Regions from separate parts of the Kitasatospora sp. NPDC051164 genome, predicted to be linked through region 1. Evidence: riboswitches for the same ligand, from Rfam matches in the RefSeq annotation. Region 1 holds a riboswitch; each other region holds the start of a gene.
The links. A riboswitch is a leader RNA that binds a small molecule or an ion and turns the genes downstream of it on or off. The one in region 1 is predicted to bind S-adenosylmethionine.
Positions count from the first base shown of each region.

Region 2: another riboswitch for S-adenosylmethionine. It lies ahead of ACIBEC_RS07590 (aminotransferase class V-fold PLP-dependent enzyme); the one in region 1 lies ahead of ACIBEC_RS29060 (IclR family transcriptional regulator).
Region 3: another riboswitch for S-adenosylmethionine. It lies ahead of thrC (threonine synthase); the one in region 1 lies ahead of ACIBEC_RS29060 (IclR family transcriptional regulator).

Region 1 covers NZ_JBITFB010000021.1:85,462-92,532, reverse strand. Annotated here, with positions in the region: gene ACIBEC_RS29065 (hypothetical protein) at 1-1,670, opposite strand, end outside; SAM riboswitch class I at 1,868-2,009, shown strand; gene ACIBEC_RS29060 (IclR family transcriptional regulator) at 2,210-2,923, shown strand; gene ACIBEC_RS29055 (threonine/serine exporter family protein) at 2,983-4,236, opposite strand; gene ACIBEC_RS29050 (molybdopterin-dependent oxidoreductase) at 4,304-5,287, opposite strand; gene ACIBEC_RS29045 (helix-turn-helix domain-containing protein) at 5,611-6,876, shown strand.
Region 2 covers NZ_JBITFB010000004.1:114,887-121,957, reverse strand. Annotated here, with positions in the region: gene ACIBEC_RS07610 (c-type cytochrome) at 1-620, opposite strand, end outside; gene ACIBEC_RS07605 (heme-copper oxidase subunit III) at 809-1,429, opposite strand; gene ACIBEC_RS07600 (hypothetical protein) at 1,825-2,250, shown strand; gene trpD (anthranilate phosphoribosyltransferase) at 2,371-3,447, shown strand; SAM riboswitch class IV at 3,555-3,674, shown strand; gene ACIBEC_RS07590 (aminotransferase class V-fold PLP-dependent enzyme) at 3,727-5,091, shown strand; gene ACIBEC_RS07585 (Lrp/AsnC ligand binding domain-containing protein) at 5,105-5,386, opposite strand; gene ACIBEC_RS07580 (rhomboid family intramembrane serine protease) at 5,428-6,210, opposite strand; gene ACIBEC_RS07575 (hypothetical protein) at 6,413-6,676, shown strand; gene ACIBEC_RS07570 (NYN domain-containing protein) at 6,991-7,071, shown strand, end outside.
Region 3 covers NZ_JBITFB010000009.1:3,128-10,198, reverse strand. Annotated here, with positions in the region: gene groL (chaperonin GroEL) at 1-376, opposite strand, end outside; gene ACIBEC_RS15140 (cold-shock protein) at 700-903, opposite strand; gene ACIBEC_RS15135 (MoaD/ThiS family protein) at 1,444-1,722, opposite strand; gene thrC (threonine synthase) at 1,763-3,043, opposite strand; SAM riboswitch class I at 3,060-3,195, opposite strand; gene ACIBEC_RS15125 (glucosyl-3-phosphoglycerate synthase) at 3,367-4,347, shown strand; gene ACIBEC_RS15120 (trehalose-6-phosphate synthase) at 4,421-5,887, shown strand; gene otsB (trehalose-phosphatase) at 5,874-6,725, opposite strand; gene ACIBEC_RS15110 (DUF3263 domain-containing protein) at 6,767-7,039, opposite strand.

The DNA.
Region 1 (7,071 bases):
GCCGAGCGGGCGTCGGTTGCCGCGCTGTCGGCCGCGTCGCCCGCGCCCGCGCCCGCGCTCGCGTCGGTGTCGGTGTCGTCGTGCCGACTCGGCGGTTCGGCGAGCGAGTCGTACGCTTCGCCGTTGATCGCGATCTCCCGCCCGTCCACGGGGTCGTCGGACGCCGCGACCGGGCCGCTGATCACCAGCCGCTGCAGCTGGCGCTTGCGGTAGTAGACGCGCGCGGTGCACCGGATCTCCCGCTCCTGGGCGCCGACCGTCACCGGGAAGACGGCCTCGCTGGAGGCGCCCCGCCGGGGCAGGAAGACCTCCACGGGCTCGTGGAGGAGTGCCTGGTCCCGCTCCTCGTCGAAGGTGACCGTGAGGCGCGCCGCCCCGCCCCGGAACTCCAGGCCCTGCTCGGGGAACGCGGACGCCATCTGGTGCCACTCGGCGCTGTGCGGACCCACCCGGAGGTGGATCTCGTTCACCGCGCCGGCGTGGAAGGCGTGCAGGAGCCGGTTGCCCGTCTGCTGGTCGCTGACGAGTGCCTGGAGGTAGCGGTCGTTGGTCACGCCGGGCGCCGCTCCGGCCTGGCGGACCTCCCGGACGGCGTCGGCCACGACCCCGCCGAGTCGTATCCCGTTGAACCGGACGCCTGCGGCCGCGCGGCGGATCCGGTCGGTGAGGGCCGCGAGCGGCGGCCGCCGGTCGGAGAGACGGAGGTCGTCCGCCGCTTGCCCGCCGAGGCCACCGGCGTACGGCTCGGCCGAGCCACCGGCCGGCAGCTCGGCCGGCTCGACCGGGGGTGGCGGCACCGCGGGGGCCGGGGGTGGCTCGACCGCGGCCGCCAGGCCCTCGGCCACCGCGTGGTGCTCGGCGAGCCCGGGGTGGGCCACCGTCAGCCAGGAGCCGGCGCGGCCGGCCGCTTCGTCCAGGGCGAGGTTCTCGGAGAGATGGCGGACGAACCGGTCGAGCCAGTCGACCGCGCCGGTCGCCGAGAGGTCCGCGACGACCCAGCCGGAGGCGTCGAGCCTACGCGCGGCCGCGTCGAGTTGGGCCAGCTGGTGCGGGTCGGGCGGCTGTGGGGCGCACCAGGCCAGGCAGACGGCGCTGAGGCCGCCGCCGACCGTCAGCGCGTCGAACTCGGCGGCGCCGGAGACGGCCAGCACGTCGCAGTCCCCGTCCTGCTCGCCGAGGGTGTACACGTCGATGACCGGAGCTACCTCCGCGTCGTGGTCCAGCACGGCGAACAGGCCCTCGGCGGCCTCCGTCGTGACGGCGCAGAGGCGCAGCGGCCACTGCCAGCGGGGCTCCGGCTCCAGGGTGTCGTCCGCGATGAAGACCGCGCCGACCGCGGGACGGGCCTCGGCCAGGCGCGTCGCCAGCGCGTGCCGGCTCCGGTGGGGCACCCCGTACAGCGTGAGTCGCACCGGTCCGGCCGCGCTGCCCGCGGCCTCGAACCAGCTGTAGCCCAGTTTCACCTGCAGCCAGCTGTCCTCCGCGAGCCGCGACAGGAGGTCGGGGGACCAGTGCCACTGCCACGGCTGCGCGGAGTCCGGCAGGTCGCCTGGGTCGACGAAGTCGTTGTAGCCCCGCGATCCCGCCCCGGCCGCGACCGGCGGGTCCAGCACGCCCGCGACGGCGAGGGCCTCCGGGGCGATGGAGCGGATCTCGTTCAGCTGTGTCATGGGAGACCTCTGGAGTGTCTCCGGGGGGAGGTCGGCCACCGCTCAGGCCGGAACTCCCGACTCCTCCACTCTCCCACGAATCGGGCCCACCGGAGGGCCCGCCGGGGAAGGCCCGGTCGGCGGGCCGCCCGCCGCTGCCTGCGCGTGAGGGGTGGAGGTTTGACGTGCTGCCCGGGGAGTCTTGTATGGTTCCTCGCGAATCATCCAGAGGGGTGGAGGGACCGGCCCTACGAAGCCCCGGCAACTCCCCGGTCGACCGGCGTCCGAAGTACGCGCCGTGCCGTCCGGGATCAGTGCCAACTCCGGCCTGTCGCCACTGTGGCGCGGGAAAGATGAGGAGACACGGTGCTCTCTGTGCTGTCCTTCGCCCGGGCGCTTCCCGCCCCGGCCCTTTCGCGTACCCGTCTCGTGCCCGGCGCAGGCAATCGGCCGACTTCTTCTCCGGCCTGTCCTCGCTGACCACCCCCGCTCCCCGCCCGGAGCCTCCGTGAGCAGCGCCGACCCGCCGCTCACGGGATTTGAGACGGAGTATCCATTCCATGGACAACACGAGCGGCGTCGGTGTGCTCGACAAGGTCACCTCGATCCTTGCCACCCTGGAGGCCGGTCCCGCCACCCTGGCCGGACTCGTCGCCGCCACCGGCCTGGCGCGGCCCACCGCCCACCGGATCGCCGTGGCACTCGAACACCACCGCCTGGTCACCAGGGACATGCAGGGCCGGTTCATCCTCGGCCCGCGCGTCTCCGAGCTGTCGGCGGCCGCCGGCGAGGACCGCCTGCTGGCCGCCGCCGGCTCGGTCCTGACCCACCTGCGCGACGTCACCGGCGAGAGCGCCCAGCTCTACCGCAGACAGGGCGAGGTCCGGATCTGCGTGGCCGCCGCCGAGCGGCTCTCCGGCCTGCGCGACACCGTTCCGGTGGGCATCACCCTCCCCATGAAGGTCGGCTCCGCCGCCCAGGTCCTGCTCGCCTGGGAGGAACCCGAACGCCTCCACCGCGGCCTGCAGGGCGCCCGCTTCACCGCCACCGCGCTCAGCGGCGTACGGCGCCGCGGCTGGGCCCAGTCCATCGGCGAACGTGAACTCGGGGTCGCCTCCGTGTCCGCGCCCGTCCGCGGCCCGTCCAACCGGGTCGTCGCCGCGGTCTCGGTCTCCGGTCCGATCGAACGGCTCACCCGCCACCCCGGTGCCCAGCTCTCCCAGGCCGTCACCGAGGCGGCGCACCGCCTCACCGAAGCGCTACGCCACTCCTGACCGGGTTCGTCGGCCGCTCCTCCTCGCCCCGCTCCTCCCCGTCCCTCCCGCCGCCCGGCTCACGCCCGAGGCTGCAGGACGGGGAGGGAGGGGCGGGGGATCCGGCTGATCACCGAGCCGATCAGGGTGCCGATCGACACCCCGAACACCGCCGACACGGCCGCCAGCACCGGCTGCGCGCCGTTGCCGACCTCGATCTGCGCGGTGTTCAACAGGCCGAAGGAGCCCGGCACCACGATCCAGAACGCCGGAAGGTAGAGCACCTGCCAGAGCGGACCGCCCGGCACCCAGTGCACCAGGGTGGCCGCGACCGCGGCGGAGACCGCCCCGGCCAGGCCGCCGATCGCCGCGCCGTGCACCGATCCCACCACCACCTGGACGGTGACGCTGACCGCGATCACCGCGACGATCCACGGGATCGCCGAGGGCGGCGTGTTGACGTTGACCACCACACCGGCCACGGCGATCGCCAGACCCAGCCCGATCACCCACCAACTCGGCTTGACCACCTGCACATTGGCCAGCGCCGTGGCCGGCATGCCGATCGCGCTCGCGGCCGCCGCCACCCCGGCGAGGAACAGCGCCAGCTGCACCGCGCCGGACACCAGCCGGGCCGTACCCGCGCTGGCCGCACCCGCGGCGATCTCCGACAACCCGGTGACCAGCAGCCCGCCCGGCAGCAGGATCGCCAGCGTTGCCACGATCGTCCGCAACGAGCCGTCCAGCAGCGAGGCCCGCGCGAGCGACAGGACCAGCAGTGCGACCAGGAACCCGGCTGTGACGGGCAGCAGCGGCCGCAGGTACGGCAACCGCCGTGCGAGCACGGTCAGCCCCGCCACGACCAACGATCCGAGCCCGGCCGCCAGCACGTTCGCCGCGACCGGCTGCAGGAAGAGGCAGACCCCCACCCCGACCGGCAGCGCCCCGAGGTCCGCCACCCACGCCGGCCAGCGGGCCGGCGCCCGCCGGATCCCGTCCAGCTCGGCGAGCGCCCGGGGCCCGTCGAGCTCACCCGCGCGCAGCCGGTGCACCAGATGGAGGACGGCGGCCGTCTGCTCGAACCGCAGCGCGGCGCCGACCGGCTGGAACCGGGTGGCCTCGTCCGCGCCCAGGGCGACGAACAGCCCGTTGGTCAGGGCCGCGACCCGCGCCTGCGGAGCCCCCAGCGCCCGCCCCAGCCCGCGGAGCTCCTCCTCGACCTCATGGACGGGCAGACCGCCGCCCAACAGGGCCTCACCCAGTTCGAGCAGCAGCCGCAGGAGCGGGTCGGGCGGGGCGCCGGCGCCCTGGACCGATGGAGACTTGCTAAACATGGCAGGTATCGTCCCATCCCGCCCGGTTCGGTCCGCCTGTGCCCCGGTCTGTGCGCTTCCCCAGCGATCACCGCCCGGCCGGGCGCGCGCCGACCCCGGCGGACTCCCGCGCCTCGGCCACCACGTGCACCTCGTGGACGGCGTTCCGGTCCCCGGTGAGCGGCTGGACCCGCCCGGCGGAGTCGGTGGCCCGGCAGCGGACGCGGTGCGGGCCCGGGGCGAGGTCGCACCGCAGGCGGAAGCGCTGCCAGGTGGGGTCGGGGCCGCGCCCGTCCAGGGCGGCGGGCTGCCAGTCGGCGTCGTCCACGGCGACCTCGACGGCCGTCACCTCGGTGGAACTCCAGGCGTAGCCCGCCACTTCACAGCTCCCGGCCGGAACGGACTGCCCGTCCCGCAGGGTGAGCAGCTTGCTGCTGACGTCCTTCTCGCGGACCGGCTGAGCCTCGCTCTCGCCGGGCAGCGTGCGGACGTACAGGCGGGTGGTGAAGAGGTGCTCGGGGCGGTCGGCGGCCAGCACGATCCTGGTCAGCCACTTGACCGAGTTGGTGCCGAACATCCGCGGCGCCACCGCCCGCAGCGGGTACCCGTGGTCGGGGGGCAGCGGCTCGCCGTTCATGGTGTGCGCGAGGAACACCTCGGAGCCCGCCTGGTCGAGGGGCAGGTCCTTGAGGTAGTTCACGCCGCTCTCGCCCGCGAAGGCGCCGTGGTCGGCGCCCTCCAGCCAGACGTGCCGGGCCTCCGGGCGCGGACCGGCGAGGTCCAGCACGGCGGCGAGCGGGACGCCGACCCACTCCACGTTGGTGACGGCGCGGGTCGGCACGTGGGGGCGCAGCGGGTTGCCGAAGCACTCGTGGACGGCGGTGAAGCGGGTCTGTGGCAGGCCCCGGAGCGCGTGCAGGTCGAGCCGCAGGGGCCGCTCGACCAGGCCCTCGACGGTGAGCGAGAAGGTCGCCGCCTCGAGCCGCGGGTGCGGCCCGAGGTGGTTGCGGATGAAGACGTCCTCGACCGGGGTGATGAAGAGGTCGGGCGTCTCCGGGTCTGTCCTGAACATGCGTCACACTCTCGGATCGGCAGCGTTGTCACCGGGACCGACCGTACAAGGAGGGACTGACAGTCGGGCGGGATGTGAGGCCGGGGTGAAGGTCGCGGGTGGGGCCGGTGATCGATCGTTGATCGGGCGTAGACGGCGAGCCTGGAGCATCGGGAACCGGAGGGAACCGGTTCGGAGGCCACAGCCTGACCACCGGGGCTCGTACGGCCGAACCACGGGCCGCGCGGGTGCCCAGTGCTGCTGCCGCCGCCGGCCCGACCTCAGGAGCAGTCCGGACCACGAAGGGCAGACGAGGCATGGACGGCGGGCAATCGGTGCAAGCGGTGAGAACGGCGGCGGGCTTCGGCGAGCTGCTGCGGCTACGGCGCGAGCGGATCGGGCTGACGCAGCAGTGCCTGGCCGACCACGCGACCCTCAGTGTGCGGGCGATCCGGGACATGGAGAGCGGCCGGGTGCGCCGGCCCCGCAACGAGACCGTCCGGCTGCTGGCGGACGCGCTGCGGCTGGAAGGCCGCAGCCGGACGGACTTCGAGGAGGCCGCCCGCCGGCACCAGCTCGCCGCCGAGTCGGTGGCCGAGCCGGCCGCCCCGCCGGTGCCGCGCGGGGCGATCGTCGGCCGGGAGATGGAGACCGAGGTACTGGCCGACGCCTTCGCCGTGCACGGGGACCGGCTGGTCTCGCTGGTGGGACTCGGCGGGGTGGGCAAGACCCGGCTCGCGCTGGAGGTGGCCCGCCGGCTGCACCTGTCCGCCCGCTGGTCGGTGCGGTGGGTGGACTGCGGCGGTGGCCCGCAGCCCTGGCGCGGCCTGCTGGAGGACATCGTCCGGCACATCGGCGACCGGCCCGCCCTGCTGGTGCTGGACGGCGCCGACGGCGGGGTGGACGCCGGGCAGTTGGACGGGCTGTTCCACCACTGCCCCGGGCTGCGGGTGCTGATCACCGCCCGGGAGGCCCGGCCGCTGCCCGGAGGCCAGGTCATCCCGCTCGCGCCGCTGCCCGTCCCGGCCCCCGAACTCGACACCGATCCGGAGGCATTGGCGCAGGTCGGCGCCGTCCGGCTGCTGCTCTCGCACCTGTGCCGGCTGCGCCCCGGCTACACCCTGGAGCGCTCCGAGGCGCCCGCGGTCGCCGAGCTCTGCCGCCACCTGGACGGCCTGCCGGGCGCGTTGGAGCGCGCGGCGGGGTGGGCGCTGGTGCAGTCCACCGCCCAGCTGGTGGCCCGGCTGGGGGCCGTCCCGTTCACGCTCGCGGCGCCGCCGCTGGTGTTCGGCGCGCGCGGTGACGTGCGGGACGAGGTGGAGCCGGCCATCCGGACACTGTCGGAGCGTCAGCGCGCCCTGCTGGCGGTGCTCGTGGACGAGCCCGGGGACTGGTCGGGGGAGGACGCGGCGGCGCGCAGCGGCTGGGCGCTGCAGACCTGCCTGGCGACGGTGCACGAACTGCTGTCCCGCGGGCTGATCCGCAGTGTGCCCGCCCGTGACGGCGTGCGCTTCACGGTGCTGAACCTGTGCCGGCGCCTCGTCCGGGAGGAGCCCGGACTCCGGCTTCCGACGGCCGGGGACGTCCCACTGCTGGCCGTCGCGGGCTGAACCGCCGTGAGCCGGCGGGCTGACGATGCGGTGACTCCCCGGCCGGGCATCCGCCGGCGTCGATTCTGCCGCTTTTTGCCGCACGAGCTGCCGCTTGCCGGGCCCCGTCGTTCCTAACGTTCTTGGTGGGGCTGGGCCGTCGCCGACGACGCGCCGGAATTCCCGGGCCGCCGGCCGGGGCGTCGGCGGAATTCC
Region 2 (7,071 bases), on a different contig from region 1:
TCGGGCATGGTGGTGTCCGGGAACGACGGCATCTGCTGCGGGCCGGTCTGCATGGCCTCGTAGATGTGCTTGGCGTCCACGCCCTCCAGCGACGGGGCGTACTTGCCCTTGGTCAGGGCACCACCCTGGCCGGCGAAGTTGTGGCACTGGGCGCAGTTGGTGCGGAACAGCTCGCCACCCTTGGAGATGTCCTCCGGGTTGGTCGAGGTGTACTGCTCCTCCTTCGGGGTCACCGGGCCGGGACCGAGGGAGGCCACGAAGGCGGCGAGCTGGTCGATCTCGGCCTGCGTGTAGATGTTCTTCTTGCGCGGCACCTGGGCGCCGGGCTGCTGGGCCGGCATGCGGCCGGTACCGACCTGGAAGTCGACGGAGGCGGAGCCGACGCCGACCAGGCTGGGACCGTCACTGCCGCCCTGGCCGTTCAGGCCGTGACAGGAGGAGCAACCGACGGCGAAGAGCTTCTTGCCCTCATCGATCGCGAGCGACTGCGCGGCGACGTCGGCCTGCGCCTTGTCGGCGGGAGCGAACGCGGCGTACAGCCCCCCGGTTGCCGCCAGGGCGAGAAGTAGGACGACCAGCGCCGCCAATGGGTGGCGCCGTCGTGCGGAGAGCTTTTTCACGGAATAACCCCGGTGTCAGGATCTGGTCGACTGGTGGGTGCACCCGGCGGCCGGTCTGGCCGGCACGAGGCTGCCTGTCTAAGGGCTGCGCGCGCGGTCGGTCGGTGGGAGCGTCGGCACCGGCAGAAGCGGCCCGTCGCCGGTGAGGGCGGGGGCCGCAGCCGGTGGCCAGCGACCTGATCAGCTGGTTACTTGATCAGGTAGATGGTCGCGAACAGGCCGATCCACACGACGTCGACGAAGTGCCAGTAGTACGACACGACGATCGCGGCGGTGGCCTGCTCGTGCGTGAAGCGCTTGGCTGCGTACGTCCGTCCCAGGACCAGCAGGAAGGCGATCAGACCACCCGTCACGTGCAGGCCGTGGAAGCCGGTGGTCAGGTAGAACACCGTGCCGTACGGGTCGGAGGACAGCGACAGGCCGTCCTTCTTGACCAGCTCGGTGTACTCGAAGACCTGGCCGCCGATGAAGACCGCGCCCATCATGAACGTGATGATGAACCACATGCGGAGCTTCTTCACGTCACCGCGCTCGGCGGCGAACACGCCGAGCTGGCAGGTGAGCGAGGAGAGCACCAGGACGGTGGTGTTGACCGAGGAGAACGGCACGTTGAGGGCGTGAGCCTTCTCGGTCCAGAACTCGGCTCCCTTGACGGAGCGGAGCGTGAAGTACATCGCGAAGAGGGCCGCGAAGAACATCAACTCGGAACTGAGCCAGACGATCGTTCCGACGCTGACCATGTTCGGCCGGTTGACCGATCCGTGCGCGTGCCCGGTTTCTACTGCTGTTGCTGTCGCCACGACGGACATTATGTCGGTCCCTTATTCCGTCTTCACGCCGGGGGGTGTCCCTCGGAGTGTCCGGTGCGTGCGGTATGCCCGCTTGGGGGGCGACGGGGTGCCCGGATGGGGGCTGAGCAGCGGCGTGTCCCTTTTCTGACGGTTCCTCGGAGCAGCCTACGACCCCGTTGCCCGGCGCGTCGCCGCACGGCCGGAGTAGCCGCGGGAGGTAGGGGGAGAGGCCGGGGTCGGCCGTACGGGTGGACTGGGCGGGCCCGGGTGACGGGCCGTCCTCCAGGCGGGTGAGCCCAGGGCGCGGCGCCTTGAGCAGGAACGTGCGCGAGGGGCCCTCGGCGGAGGGTGATCGGGAGTAGCATCCGGATCAGGCGAACGTGGTCCGGATCACACTTGAGGGAGCAGGGTCCATGGCGTACACGACCGATGAGACGCTCACCGTCCTCGTCTACAGCGACGATCGCAACACCCGCGAGCAGGTGCTGACGGCGCTCGGCCGCCGGCCTGCCGAGGATCTTCCCGAGCTGTCCTACCTGGAGTGCGCGACCACCCCCGCGGTGCTCAAGGCACTGGAGAAGGGTGGCGTGGACCTCTGCGTGCTGGACGGCGAGGCGGTCCCGGCCGGCGGGCTGGGGCTCGGGCGCCAGTTGAAGGACGAGATCTACGGCTGCCCGCCGGTGCTGGTGCTGATCGGCCGGCCGCAGGACTCCTGGCTCGCCGCCTGGAGCCGGGCCGATGCCGCGATCTCCCGACCGGTGGACCCGGTGGCGCTGGCCGAGGCGGTCGCCACCCTGCTGCGGGCACGGCTGGCGAAGCGGGCTCCGGCCGGCCGCTGAGCGGCGGTGTCTCAGTACTAGAGAAGACAGGGCCGTAGGCGCCCCGCCGCTGGATAGGCTGGCTCCCAACCGTACGGACGTCCCCCGGAGCGGGGGAACCGACAACAGCTGGAGTCAGCCATGGTGAACGTGAACCCTGCGAACGGCGGTAGCGACCCCGCGCAGGTGGTCCGCTCCTGGCCGGACATCCTGGCGGCGCTGTTGCGGGGGGAGGACCTCGACCGCTCGGCCACCGCGTGGGCCATGGACCGGATCATGAGCGGCGAGGCGTCCCCCGCCCAGGTGGCCGGCTTCATGATCGCGCTGCGGGCCAAGGGCGAGACGGTCGACGAGGTCACCGGTCTGGTGGACGCGATGTACGCGCACGCCGAACCGCTGGAGATCCCCGGCCCGGCGGTGGACATCGTCGGCACCGGCGGCGACCGGGCGAAGACCGTCAACATCTCCACGATGTCGGCGATCGTCGCGGCGGCCGCCGGCGCCAAGGTGGTCAAGCACGGCAACCGGGCCGCCTCCTCGTCCACCGGGTCCTCGGACGTGCTGGCGAAGCTCGGCGTGGCGCTGGACCTCTCCGCCCGGCGGGTCGCCCAGGTCGCCGAGGAGGTCGGACTCACCTTCTGCTTCGCGGCGAAGTTCCACCCCTCGATGCGGCACGCCGCCACCGCCCGGCGCGACCTCGGGGTGCCGACGGCCTTCAACATCCTCGGCCCGCTGACCAACCCGGCCAAGGTCACCTCCCACGCCATCGGCTGCTTCGACACGCGGCTGGCCGGGCTCATCGCCGGCGTGCTCGCCCGGCGCGGCTCGACGGCGCTGGTCTTCCGCGGCGACGACGGGCTGGACGAGCTGACCATCACCACCACCTCGCGGGTGTGGGTGGTGCGCGACGGGGTGGTCACCGAGACCTCCTTCGACCCGCGGGAGGTCGGCATCGAACTGGTCGGCATCGAGACGCTGCGCGGCGGGGACCCCGCCTACAACGCCGAGGTCGCGCGCCGGCTGCTGGCGGGCGAGCGCGGGCCGGTGCGGGACGCCGTCCTGCTGAACACGGCGGCGGCGCTGGTCGCGCTCGACCTGGGCGACGCGCCGCTGGTGGAGCAGCTCGCGGCGGGCATGGCGCGGGCGGCGGAGGCCATCGACTCGGGCGCCGCGCAGGACCTGCTGCGGCGCTGGTCGGAGGCCACCAGCCGGAGCTGAAGCGGTAGTTGGGAGCCCGTGCCGGTACGCCGGCGCGGGCTCCCCGGCTGTCCGGATGGTGGATGCCCGTTTGACCACCCGCTGGACCCGACCTAGAGTCTTCGGCAGGTCATGAGTGACAGCGCCAAAGCCCCAGCTTGCTGTCCGGCAACCCTCCGTCCGTGGCGGGGTGCCCTGGGTGAGGACCGGGTCGCCACGGCAAACCGTCCGTGCGGCAAGCGCGGACGCCCGACGACTTGGCACTCCCGGGGTCCCATACCCCCGAAGGAGTGCATCCTCATGTCTCTCTCCACCGAGATCGGCACCCCCCTCGCGGTCCTCGGCGCCGACGTCCAGGTCCCGCTCGCCAGCGGTGACAAGGTCGGCTACGCGGCGCTCGACTACGCGGCCAGCGCGCCGGCGCTGCAGCGGGTGTGGGACGACGTCGCCGCCTACGCGCCGTACTACGGCAGCGTGCACCGCGGGGCCGGGTACCTCTCGCAGCTGTCCACCGACCTCTTCGAGCAGAGCCGCCGCACCGTCGCCGAGTTCCTCGACCTGCGCGAGGGCGACCAGGTGGTCTTCACCCGGGCCACCACCGACTCGCTCAACCTGCTCGCCGCCGCCGTTCCGGCCGGCACCCGGGTGTTCGCCTTCGAGACCGAGCACCACGCCTCGCTGCTGCCCTGGGCGCACGCCGGACTGGGCGTCACCTACCTGCGCGCGCCGCGCTCGCGGGCCGAGGCGGTGGCCGCCCTGGACGCCGCGCTCACCGAGGCGCCCGAGGGCCCCAAGCTGCTCTGCGTCACCGGCGCCTCCAACGTGACCGGCGAGCTGTGGCCGGTCGCCGAGCTGACCGAGACCGCGCACCGGAACGGTGCCCGGGTGGTGCTGGACGCCGCCCAGCTGGCCCCGCACCACCGGGTCTCGGTGCGCGAGCTGGACGTCGACTGGATCGCCTTCTCCGGCCACAAGATCTACGCGCCGTTCGGCGCCGGGGTGCTGGCCGGCCGGGCGGACTGGCTGGACGCGGCCGAGCCGTACCTGGCCGGCGGCGGAGCGACCCGCACGGTGGCTCGGGAGACGGACGGCTCGGTGGCCGTGCAGTGGCACACCGGCCCGGCCCGGCACGAGGCCGGTTCGCCGAACGTCATCGGCGCCTACGCGATCGCCTCGGCCTGCCGGGCGCTGAGCGAGGCCGGCTTCGACGCGCTGGAGGCCCGCGAGCGGCAGCTGGTCGACCGGCTGACTGCGGGGCTGGCGCGGATCCCCCAGGTCAAGGTGCTGAACCTGTTCGGCGCCGGCTCCGCCCGGGTGGGCGTGCTGTCCTTCGTCGTCCGGGGCTGGAACAGCTCGCACTTCTCGGCCGCGCTGTCCGCCGAGTACGGCATCGGGGTGCGCGACGGCCTGTTCTGCGCCCACCCGCTGGTGCGGACCCTGCTCGGTGACGAGGACACCCCGCCGTCGGAGTGCGGTGCGCCGGAGCCCTCGCTGCCGGGTGAGCGCAGCCTGAACGCGATCCGGGTGAGCTTCGGCGCCGGGACGCCGGACGAGCACATCGACCGCTTCCTGACCGCCGTTCGGGAGCTGGTCACGGACGGCGCGGCCTGGAACTACCGCAACGAGGGCGGGCGTTGCGTCGTGGACACCCGCCGGGAGGGCTGAGGCCCCGGCCCCGCTACTCGTCCAGGCCGAGGGCGAAGGCGGCTTCCAGGTCGTGCTGGGAGTAGGTGCGGAAGGCGATCTGGGTCTCGGTGTGGGCCACGCCCGGGACCTTGTTGAGCCGGCCCGGGATGACCTCGGCCAGGTCGTCGTGGCGGCGCACCCGGACCATCGCCACCAGGTCGTATCCGCCGGTCACCGAGTAGACCTCGCTGACGCCCTCGATGGCGGCGATGGCCTCGGCGATCTCCGGGATGCGGTCGACACTGGTCTTGATCAGGACGATGGCGGTGATCACTGTTCGGGCTCCTTTGTGGGGTGCCGCCAGCGTATCGGGCGTCAGCCGGGTCGTCGCGAGGGGTGGCGAACCACCGTGCAGGTGTAGAGGAAGCCGGCCGAGAAGCCGATCACGTGGACCAGGTAGGCCACCCCCGGGCCCGCCGAATGCACCGACCACCACTGCAGGGCGAACCAGAGGCCGAGCACCAGCCAGGCCGGGAAGCGCAGCGGCAGGAAGAACAACAGCGGGACGAGGGTGGTCACCCGGGCGCGCGGGTGCAGGCGCAGATAGGCGCCCAGGACGGCCGAGATCGCGCCGGAGGCTCCGATGAGCACCCGGGTGGAATCCGGCGCGTGCGCCTCGGCGAGCGCGAAGCCGTACGTGGCCAGGCTGCCGGCCGCCAGGTAGAAGACGGCGTACCGGGCCCGACCCAGCCGCCGTTCGACGGTCGGGCCGAAGACGTGGAGGAAGAGCAGGTTGCCGAGCAGGTGCAGCCAGCCGGCGTGCAGGAAGAGGCCGGTGAGGGCGGACAGCGCCGGGTGCTTGCCCGGGGTCGGGGCGGCCGGGCAGCCGGGGACCGGGTCGGGGGCCTCCGTCAACTGCGCGGCGGTCAGCGGCCGCCCGGTCAGCAGTTCGGCCGGGACGGCGCCCCAGCGCTGCTCGTACCGCTGCTCCGCGCAGACCCGGGCCTGGCCGGGGCCGTACAGCGGATTGAGTCCGGCGGCCGGGCCGAGCAGGAAGACCAGGGTGTTGACCGCGATCAGGGCGTAGGTGACCGCCGGGGCGGCCGCCTCCGGCCGGCCGCCCCGCTCGGCGGTGTGGTCGGGGGCCGCGAGCGCCATGCGGCCAAGCATCCCTCCGGGCGCCGCAGGTGACACGGCGGTTTACGGCAGGTGGACTAGCCCCGCTATTCCGCTGACCGGTGGTCGCGATGGTTGCCCCAGGCAATAGGCTTGGGGCGGGCAATCCCGCCTCCCGCCGCCGATGCCGGGGCTCCGGGGGGAGCGCCTGGCCCACGCAGGGACCACCCGAGAGGACCCCCCGATGACCGTCCCCGCCCTGACCGCCGAGACGCGCTGGCGCTGCACGCTGTGCGGCAACCTCACCCGGTTCGATGTCACCCGCAGCGCGCGGGTCACCGAGTTCCTGCACTTCGACCTGGCCGGCGACTCCAAGGTCGAGGAGACCGAGGTGCTGAGCGAGACCATCGAGTCGGTGCGCTGCCGCTGGTGCAACGCCGTGGACCAGGTCGAGCTGGTGGCCCGCCCGGGTGCCGAGGGCGCGGAGGCCCCGACCGAGCAGGGCTGATCCCCGCCGGTGTGGTGGGCGGTGCGCCGCGCGCCCGTCCGCCGCACGGGACAATACAGACAAGACGCACGGAGCGTGACGACAGGGGGCGGTCGCGGCCGTACCCCGCCGGAAACAGGATCGGAGCCGAGGACGTGGTGGACGCAGCGAAGGAGCCCGGCGAAGCGCAGGGGCTTCGGCCCGCTGCGCAGGAGCAGGTGCCGGACGCCGGGACGGGACCGGCGGAGAGCGCTGCGCCCGACACCCCAGACACTCCAGACACCCCTGACACCTCCGAGTCCGCTGAGCCCGGGTCGGAGCACGTCGCCGAGAAGCTGGACCGGCCGCTGCCCGAGGGGGTGCGCCGGCGCGTGGTCGGGCTGGCCTCGGACGCGCTGGGCGGACTGCCGCCGGGC
Region 3 (7,071 bases), on a different contig from region 1:
CGGCGGCGACGGCCTTCTCGATACCGCGCTTCAGGGCCATCGGGTTGGCGCCGGCGGCGACGTTGCGCAGACCCTCGCGGACGAGCGCCTGGGCGAGCACGGTGGCGGTGGTGGTGCCGTCACCCGCGACGTCGTCCGTCTTCTTGGCGACCTCCTTGACGAGCTCCGCACCGATCTTCTCGTACGGGTCCTCGAGCTCGATCTCCTTGGCGATGGAGACACCGTCGTTGGTGATCGTGGGGGCGCCCCACTTCTTCTCCAGCACGACGTTGCGGCCCTTGGGGCCGAGCGTGACCTTCACGGCGTCGGCGAGCTGGTTCATGCCACGCTCAAGGCCGCGGCGAGCTTCCTCATCAAAGGCGATGATCTTGGCCATCAGAAGTGGTCCTCCGGGACACGGTCGACTGCTCGGACCAAGGGGTGCCCGCGACGGACGGCCCTGGTGTGCGGGGGTCTTTTCCCCTACCGCTCCCGGGGGCCTCACCGACCCGGTCCGCTGTCACTCTCACGCTGTGAGTGCTAACGCCAATGATTAGCACTCACGGTGGTCGAGTGCAAGCCCAATCGGCAACCCGCGAGCCGTCGCCGGGGGCGCCCGGGGACGCCGCCGGGCCCGCACGACGCGTGTCGCACGGGCCCGTCGAGAAGCGAGTGGTCACCAGCCGTAGGGCCGCGCCGAGCTCCTGGGGTCGGAAGGGGTCAGACCGCGGCGCGGACCATGTCCGCCTGCGGGCCCTTCTGTCCCTGAGAGATCTCGAACTCGACCCGCTGGCCCTCCTCGAGGGTGCGGTAGCCGTCCATCTGGATCGCGCTGTAGTGGACGAAGACGTCCGCACCACCGTCGACCGCGATGAAGCCGTAGCCCTTCTCCGCGTTGAACCACTTGACGGTGCCCTGAGCCATTCCGAACTCCCCTAGTGCTGTGCTGGCCCTTCACGTGCCCGCAGGTCGCGGGCCCGGATTGGTTTGAAGGCCGGCCCGGGGAACCCCCCCTGGGCGCAGCCGTGCACGCCGCAACCCTCCGCACGGGACGCCCAACGGCCTCCGGTGAGCGGGTGATTGCGTCGACCGCCGCTGAATGTATCCGGACCGACGCCCTCTGCAACAGGGTCAGCCGCCGGTAATTCCGCTGAAGCGTCAAGGGACAGCACGGGCTGAATCGGGAAAATCTCGGCATTTAACGCCGGACATAGCGGACGAATTACCCAAATGCCCGCGGCAATTCTGACATCCGCCTGACATGTTTCACGAGCCGGTCTCACCGGCCGGACGCCGCCCCGGCGGAACACCGCGGGTGGCCGCAAGGGAACCCCTGTTCCCAGCCGAGCGACACTCTACTCCGACTCGACTCGGAAATATTCCAGCCGGAATGCAACCGGCCGCCCGCGCATACGGAAAGCGGAATTCCGTACGGGCGGGCGGCCGAATAGCCGGCGTCACGGCTCAGCAGCCGCCGGCCACCGCCGGGATGATCGAGACGCTGGCGCCGTCCTTGATCTCGGTCGCCAGGCCCTCGGCGAAGCGCACGTCGTCGTCGTTCACGTAGACGTTGACGAAACGGCGCAGCTTGCCGGCGTCGTCCAGGATGCGGGCGGAGATGCCCGCGTGGTTCTGCTCCAGGTCGGCGATGACCTCGGCCAGGGTGACGCCCTCGGCGGTCACCTCGGCGGCGCCGCCGGTGTAGGTGCGCAGGATGGTGGGGATGCGGACGTTGGCGCTCATGGCTCTCCTTGCGGGTGGGGCCTCACGGGGCGGAGGTGGTTCAGGCGGACACGAGGCCGGCGGCGCGGAAGGAGTCCAGCGTCGGGCGGATGACGGCGGTCATCCCGGCGTCGGAGACGGCGTCCAGGGTCTTCAGGCCGTCGCCGGTGTTGATCGCGACGGTCTCCTTGGCCGGATCCAGCTGTCCGGTCTCGACCAGCTTCTTCAGCACGCCGACGGTCACCCCGCCCGCGGTCTCGGCGAAGATTCCCTCGGTCCGCGCCAGCAGCCGGATCGCCGCCACGACCTCGGCATCCGTGACGTCCTCCACCGCGCCGCCCGTCCGGCGGGCGATGTCCAGCACGTACGGGCCGTCGGCCGGGTTGCCGATCGCCAGCGACTTGGCGATGGTGTCCGGCTTGACCGGCTTGATCACGTCCCGGCCGGCCTTGAAGGCGGCCGACACCGGCGAGCAGCCCTCCGCCTGGGCGCCGAAGATCCGGTACGGCCGGTCCTCGACCAGGCCGAGCTTGATCAGCTCCTGCAGCCCCTTGTCGATCTTCGTCAGCTGCGAGCCCGAGGCGATCGGGATCACGATCTGCTCCGGCAGCCGCCAGCCGAGCTGCTCGCAGATCTCGAACGCCAGCGTCTTGGAGCCCTCGCCGTAGTACGGCCGCAGGTTGACGTTGACGAAGCCCCAGCCCTCGCCGGCCGGGTCGCCGATCAGCTCCGAGCAGAAGCGGTTCACGTCGTCGTAGTTGCCCTCGATGCCGACCAGCTCGCCGCCGTACACCCCGGCCATGACGACCTTGCCCTGCTCCAGGTCGTGCGGGATGAACACGCAGGACCGGAACCCGGCCCGGGCGGCCGCCGCGCCCACCGCGCCGGCCAGGTTGCCGGTGGAAGAGCAGGACAGCGTCGTGTAGCCGAACGCCCGCGCGGCCTCGATGGCGCAGGCCACCACGCGGTCCTTGAAGGAGTGCGTCGGGTTCCCGGAGTCGTCCTTGATGTGCAGCTGGGCGGTGAAGCCGAGCTCCCGGCCCAGGTTGTCCGCCTTCACCAGCGGGGTCCAGCCCGGGTTCAGGTTGGGCTTGGAAGCCACGTCGGCCGGCACCGGCAGCAGCGGCGCGTAGCGCCAGACGGACGCCGGACCGGCCTCGATCCGCTTGCGCAGCTCCTCGGCGCCCTCGCTGCCGAATTCGTAGGCGATCTCCAGCGGGCCGAAGCACTCCAGGCACGCGAAGTCGGGACCGAGCGGGAATCGGGTGCCGCACTCCCGACAGGACAGCGCGACGGCGGGGCCGAGGTCCACGGAAACAGGTGCGACAGTGTCGATAGCCATGATGGCGAGGCCTCTCTCCTCATCTTCCCCGCGGCGCGGACGCGCCACAGGCCGGAATTGGCACCTGTCCCGCCGGGGCCTGTCGAGAACAGCCGCGCGAGAAGGTTGCCGGGACGTCAACGGGCCGTTCCCTCAGTCCCTCTGGATGAGCTTGTGAAATTGTGGTGGTACTCAGCGGCGACCCCGGCGTGCGAAGGTCCGGCCGCTGTACGAAGACTGTATCCGAAGGCGTCAATCCTGAACGGGACCGTCCGCCACGCGAGATGAGCCGTCCCACCCCACCCGCCGAGGAGACTTCCGTGCCCGCCGAACCGACTCCCGAGCTGCTTCCGCAGGCGGCGTCCTGGCTGCGCCGCCGCTCCTGGAGCGCGGCCGACCGGCCGGTGCGCACCCTCCTCGCGGCCAAGGAACGCACCGGGCGCACGGTCAGCGTCGTCCTCCCCGCCCTGGACGAGGAGGCCACCGTCGGCGACATCGTCCGCACCGTCCGCCGCGAGCTGATGGAACGCCTCCCGCTCGTCGACGAACTCGTCGTGGTCGACTCCGGCTCCTCCGACGCCACCGCCGCCGTCGCCGCCGAGGCCGGCGCCCGGGTCGAGCACCGCGACGCCATCCTGCCCCGGCTGCCCGCCGCCGCCGGCAAGGGCGAGGTGCTCTGGCGCTCGCTGCTGGTCACCCGCGGCGACATCGTCTGCTTCGTGGACGCCGACCTGCGCGAGTTCGACCCGGCCTTCGTCTCCGGCATCGTCGGCCCCCTGCTGACCGACGAGTCCATCCAGCTGGTCAAGGCCATGTACGACCGTCCTCTCGAGACGGAATCCGGTGCCGTCGTCCCGGCCGGCGGCGGCCGCGTCACCGAACTCGTCGCCCGCCCCCTGCTCAACCTCCACTGGCCGGAACTCGCCGGTTTCGTCCAGCCCCTCGGCGGCGAGTACGCGGCCCGCCGCTCCCTGCTCGAACGACTGCCCTTCCCCACCGGTTACGGCGTCGAACTCGGCCTGCTGGTCGACGCGTTGGAGCTGGTAGGCCTGGACGCCCTGGCCCAGGTGGACGTCGGCGTCCGGCACCACCGCCACCAGGACGGCCAGGCCCTCGGCCGGATGGCCGCCACCATCTACCGCACCGCCCTCGAACGCCTCGACCGCGCCCACCGGCTCAAGGCCTCCGCCGACCTCCTCCTCCCGCAGCTCACCCAGTTCACCCGCGACCCGCAGACCCGCGCCTTCACTGCCCACACCCACCCGGTGACCGCCCTGGAGCGCCCCCCGATGCACACCGTCCCCGAATACGCGATCCGCCACTGACCGAGGGCGGCCCCGGGGGAACTGAGGACGGGACCCGGGTTTGCCGCGCCTGACCCACGGCAACATGCCAACCATGGGCGATCTCACGACCGAACGTTCGAGTGCGACCGGCACCGCCCCCGTCCTGGTGGCATCCAACCGGGGACCGGTGTCGTTCAGCACCGCCGACGACGGCACGCTGACCCTGCGGCGCGGCGGCGGGGGCCTGGTCTCCGGCCTCTCCGCGATCGACGACCCGAACGCGGTCTGGGTCTGCGCCGCCCTGGGGGAGGCGGACCGCAGAGCCGCCGAGCAAGCCCCCCGCGGCCGCCTCGACCTGGCCGGCCACGACGTCGGCGGGCAGGCCGTCCGGATGCTGGCCATCGACCCCGAGACCTTCGCCCGCGCCTACAACGGCGTCGCCAACTCCACCCTCTGGTTCGTCCACCACCTGCTCTACGCGACCCCCACCGCGCCCTCCTTCGACGCCGCCTTCCGCACCGAATGGGCCGCCTACCGGGCCTACAACGCCGCCTTCGCCGAGGCCCTGGCGGCCGAAGCCGCCCCGAACGCCGCGGTCCTGGTCCAGGACTACCACCTCTCCCTCACCCCGGCCCTGCTCCGCGCAGCCCGCCCCGACCTGCGGATCGGCCACTTCTCGCACACCCCCTGGGCCCCGCCCGAGTACTACCGGCTGCTCCCCGACGACGTCGCCCGCGCCGTCCTCACCGGCATCCTGGGCGCCGACCGGGCCGGCTTCCTCACCGAGCGCTGGGCCCGCGCCTTCGCCGCCTGCTGCGCGGACCTCCTCGATGCCACCGTCGACCACGAGGCACTCACCGTCACCCTCGACGGCCGCACCACCCGCCTCGGCGTGCACGCCCTCGGCGCCGACGCCGACTTCCTGCGCGAACGCTCGCACCGCCCCGACGTCGACGAACGCCTCGCCGCCCTGCGCGAAGCCGTCGGCGACCGCCGCACCATCGTCCGGGTCGACCGCACCGAGCTGAGCAAGAACATCGTCCGCGGCCTCCAGGCCTACCGGCACCTGCTCCGCACCCGCCCCGAGTGGCACGACCGGGTGGTCCACATCGCGTTCGCCTACCCGTCCCGGACCGACCTGGCCGAGTACCGGAACTACACGGCCGCCGTCCAGGACCTCGCGGAAGAGATCAACGACGAGTTCGCCACCCCCGCCTGGCAGCCGCTGATCCTGCACGTCAACGACGACTTCCCGCGCTCCCTCGCCGCCTACCGCCTGGCCGACGTGGCCCTGGTCAACCCCATCCGGGACGGCATGAACCTGGTGGCCAAGGAAGTCCCGGTGGTCTCCGACCACGGCTGTGCCCTGGTCCTCTCCCGGGAGGCGGGCGCCCACGCGGAGCTCGCCGACGACGCCCTGACGGTCAACCCGTACGACGTCATCGCCACCGCCGACGCCCTGCACGCCGCCCTCACCATGCCCGAGGAGGAGCGCGCCGACCGCACCAAGCGCCTCGCGGCGGCGGCCACCGCACTCCCCCCGCAGCAGTGGTTCCTCGACCAGCTCAACGCGCTGTAAGCGCCTCCCCCAGCGATTCCAGCAGCGCCACCACGCCGGCCGGGCCCGGGACCACCAGGTCCGCCCGGTCGGCGAGTTCGCGCACCGGCGCGTCCCCCACCGCCCCGCTGCACACCAGCAGCCCGGCCACGCCCTCGCCCCGCAGCTTCTCCACCGCCGCGAAGGCCGCCACGTCCCCCAGGTCGTCCCCCGCGTACAGCACCGAACGGGCCCCCCGCTCCCGCAGGAACCCGGTCAGCGCCGCCCCCTTGTCCACCCCCGGCGGCCGCAGCTCCAGCACCAGCCGCCCGGGCTCCACCACCAGTCCGTACTCGGCCGCCAGCTCCCCCACCGGCGCACGCAGCAGCTCCAGCGCCTCCTCGGGCGCCGCCGTCCGCCGCGTGTGCACCGCCACCGAGCGCCCTTTGTCCTCCACGCCCGTCCCCGCCGGCGCCCCGGCCCGCGCCAGCACGCCCGGCAACACCTCCCGCACCCCCGCCACCCCCGGGTGCACCTCCGGCGCCGTCACCTCGCCGTCCTCCCACCGCTCGGCCCCGTAGTGCCCCAGCACCACGACCCCCGGCACCCCGGCCAGCCCGCCGTACTCCACCGCCAACAGCGCCGGCCGCCCCGTCACCACCACCACGGACCGCACCGACGACGCCAGCACCCGCAGCGCCCCCGCCACGCCCGGGTGCGCCCTGGCCCGGCTCGGGTCCGCGACGATCGGCGCCAGCGTCCCGTCGAAGTCCAGCCCGATCACCGCCTCCCGGGGCGCCCGCAGGATCGCCCGCACGCCCTCCCGTCCGGCCTCGGTGCCCGGCGCCCACGTCTCTTCGAATCCCAAACCGAATCCCATACCGGGGCACATACCCCCGGCCCCGGCGCGGAACGCCCGGCTCAGCGCGCCTCCCTCCGGGCGGCCCGCACCCGCCGCAGCCGGTTCACCAGCACCGGCGCGTGCGCCAGCGCCTCCTCCCGGTCCAGCAGCGCGTTCAGCAGTTGGTAGTACCGCGTGGAGGAGAGGCCCAGCTCCTCGCGGATCGCCCGCTCCTTGGCGCCCGCCGTCCGCCACTGCCGCCCCTCCAGCGCCAGCACCGCCCGGTCCCGCGCACTCAGCTCGCCCACCGCACCCACCTCCACACGCCTGAGCCCGCCACTACGGAGTGTCATTCTCCCGCGCGACCCCGACACACACTGCTCGC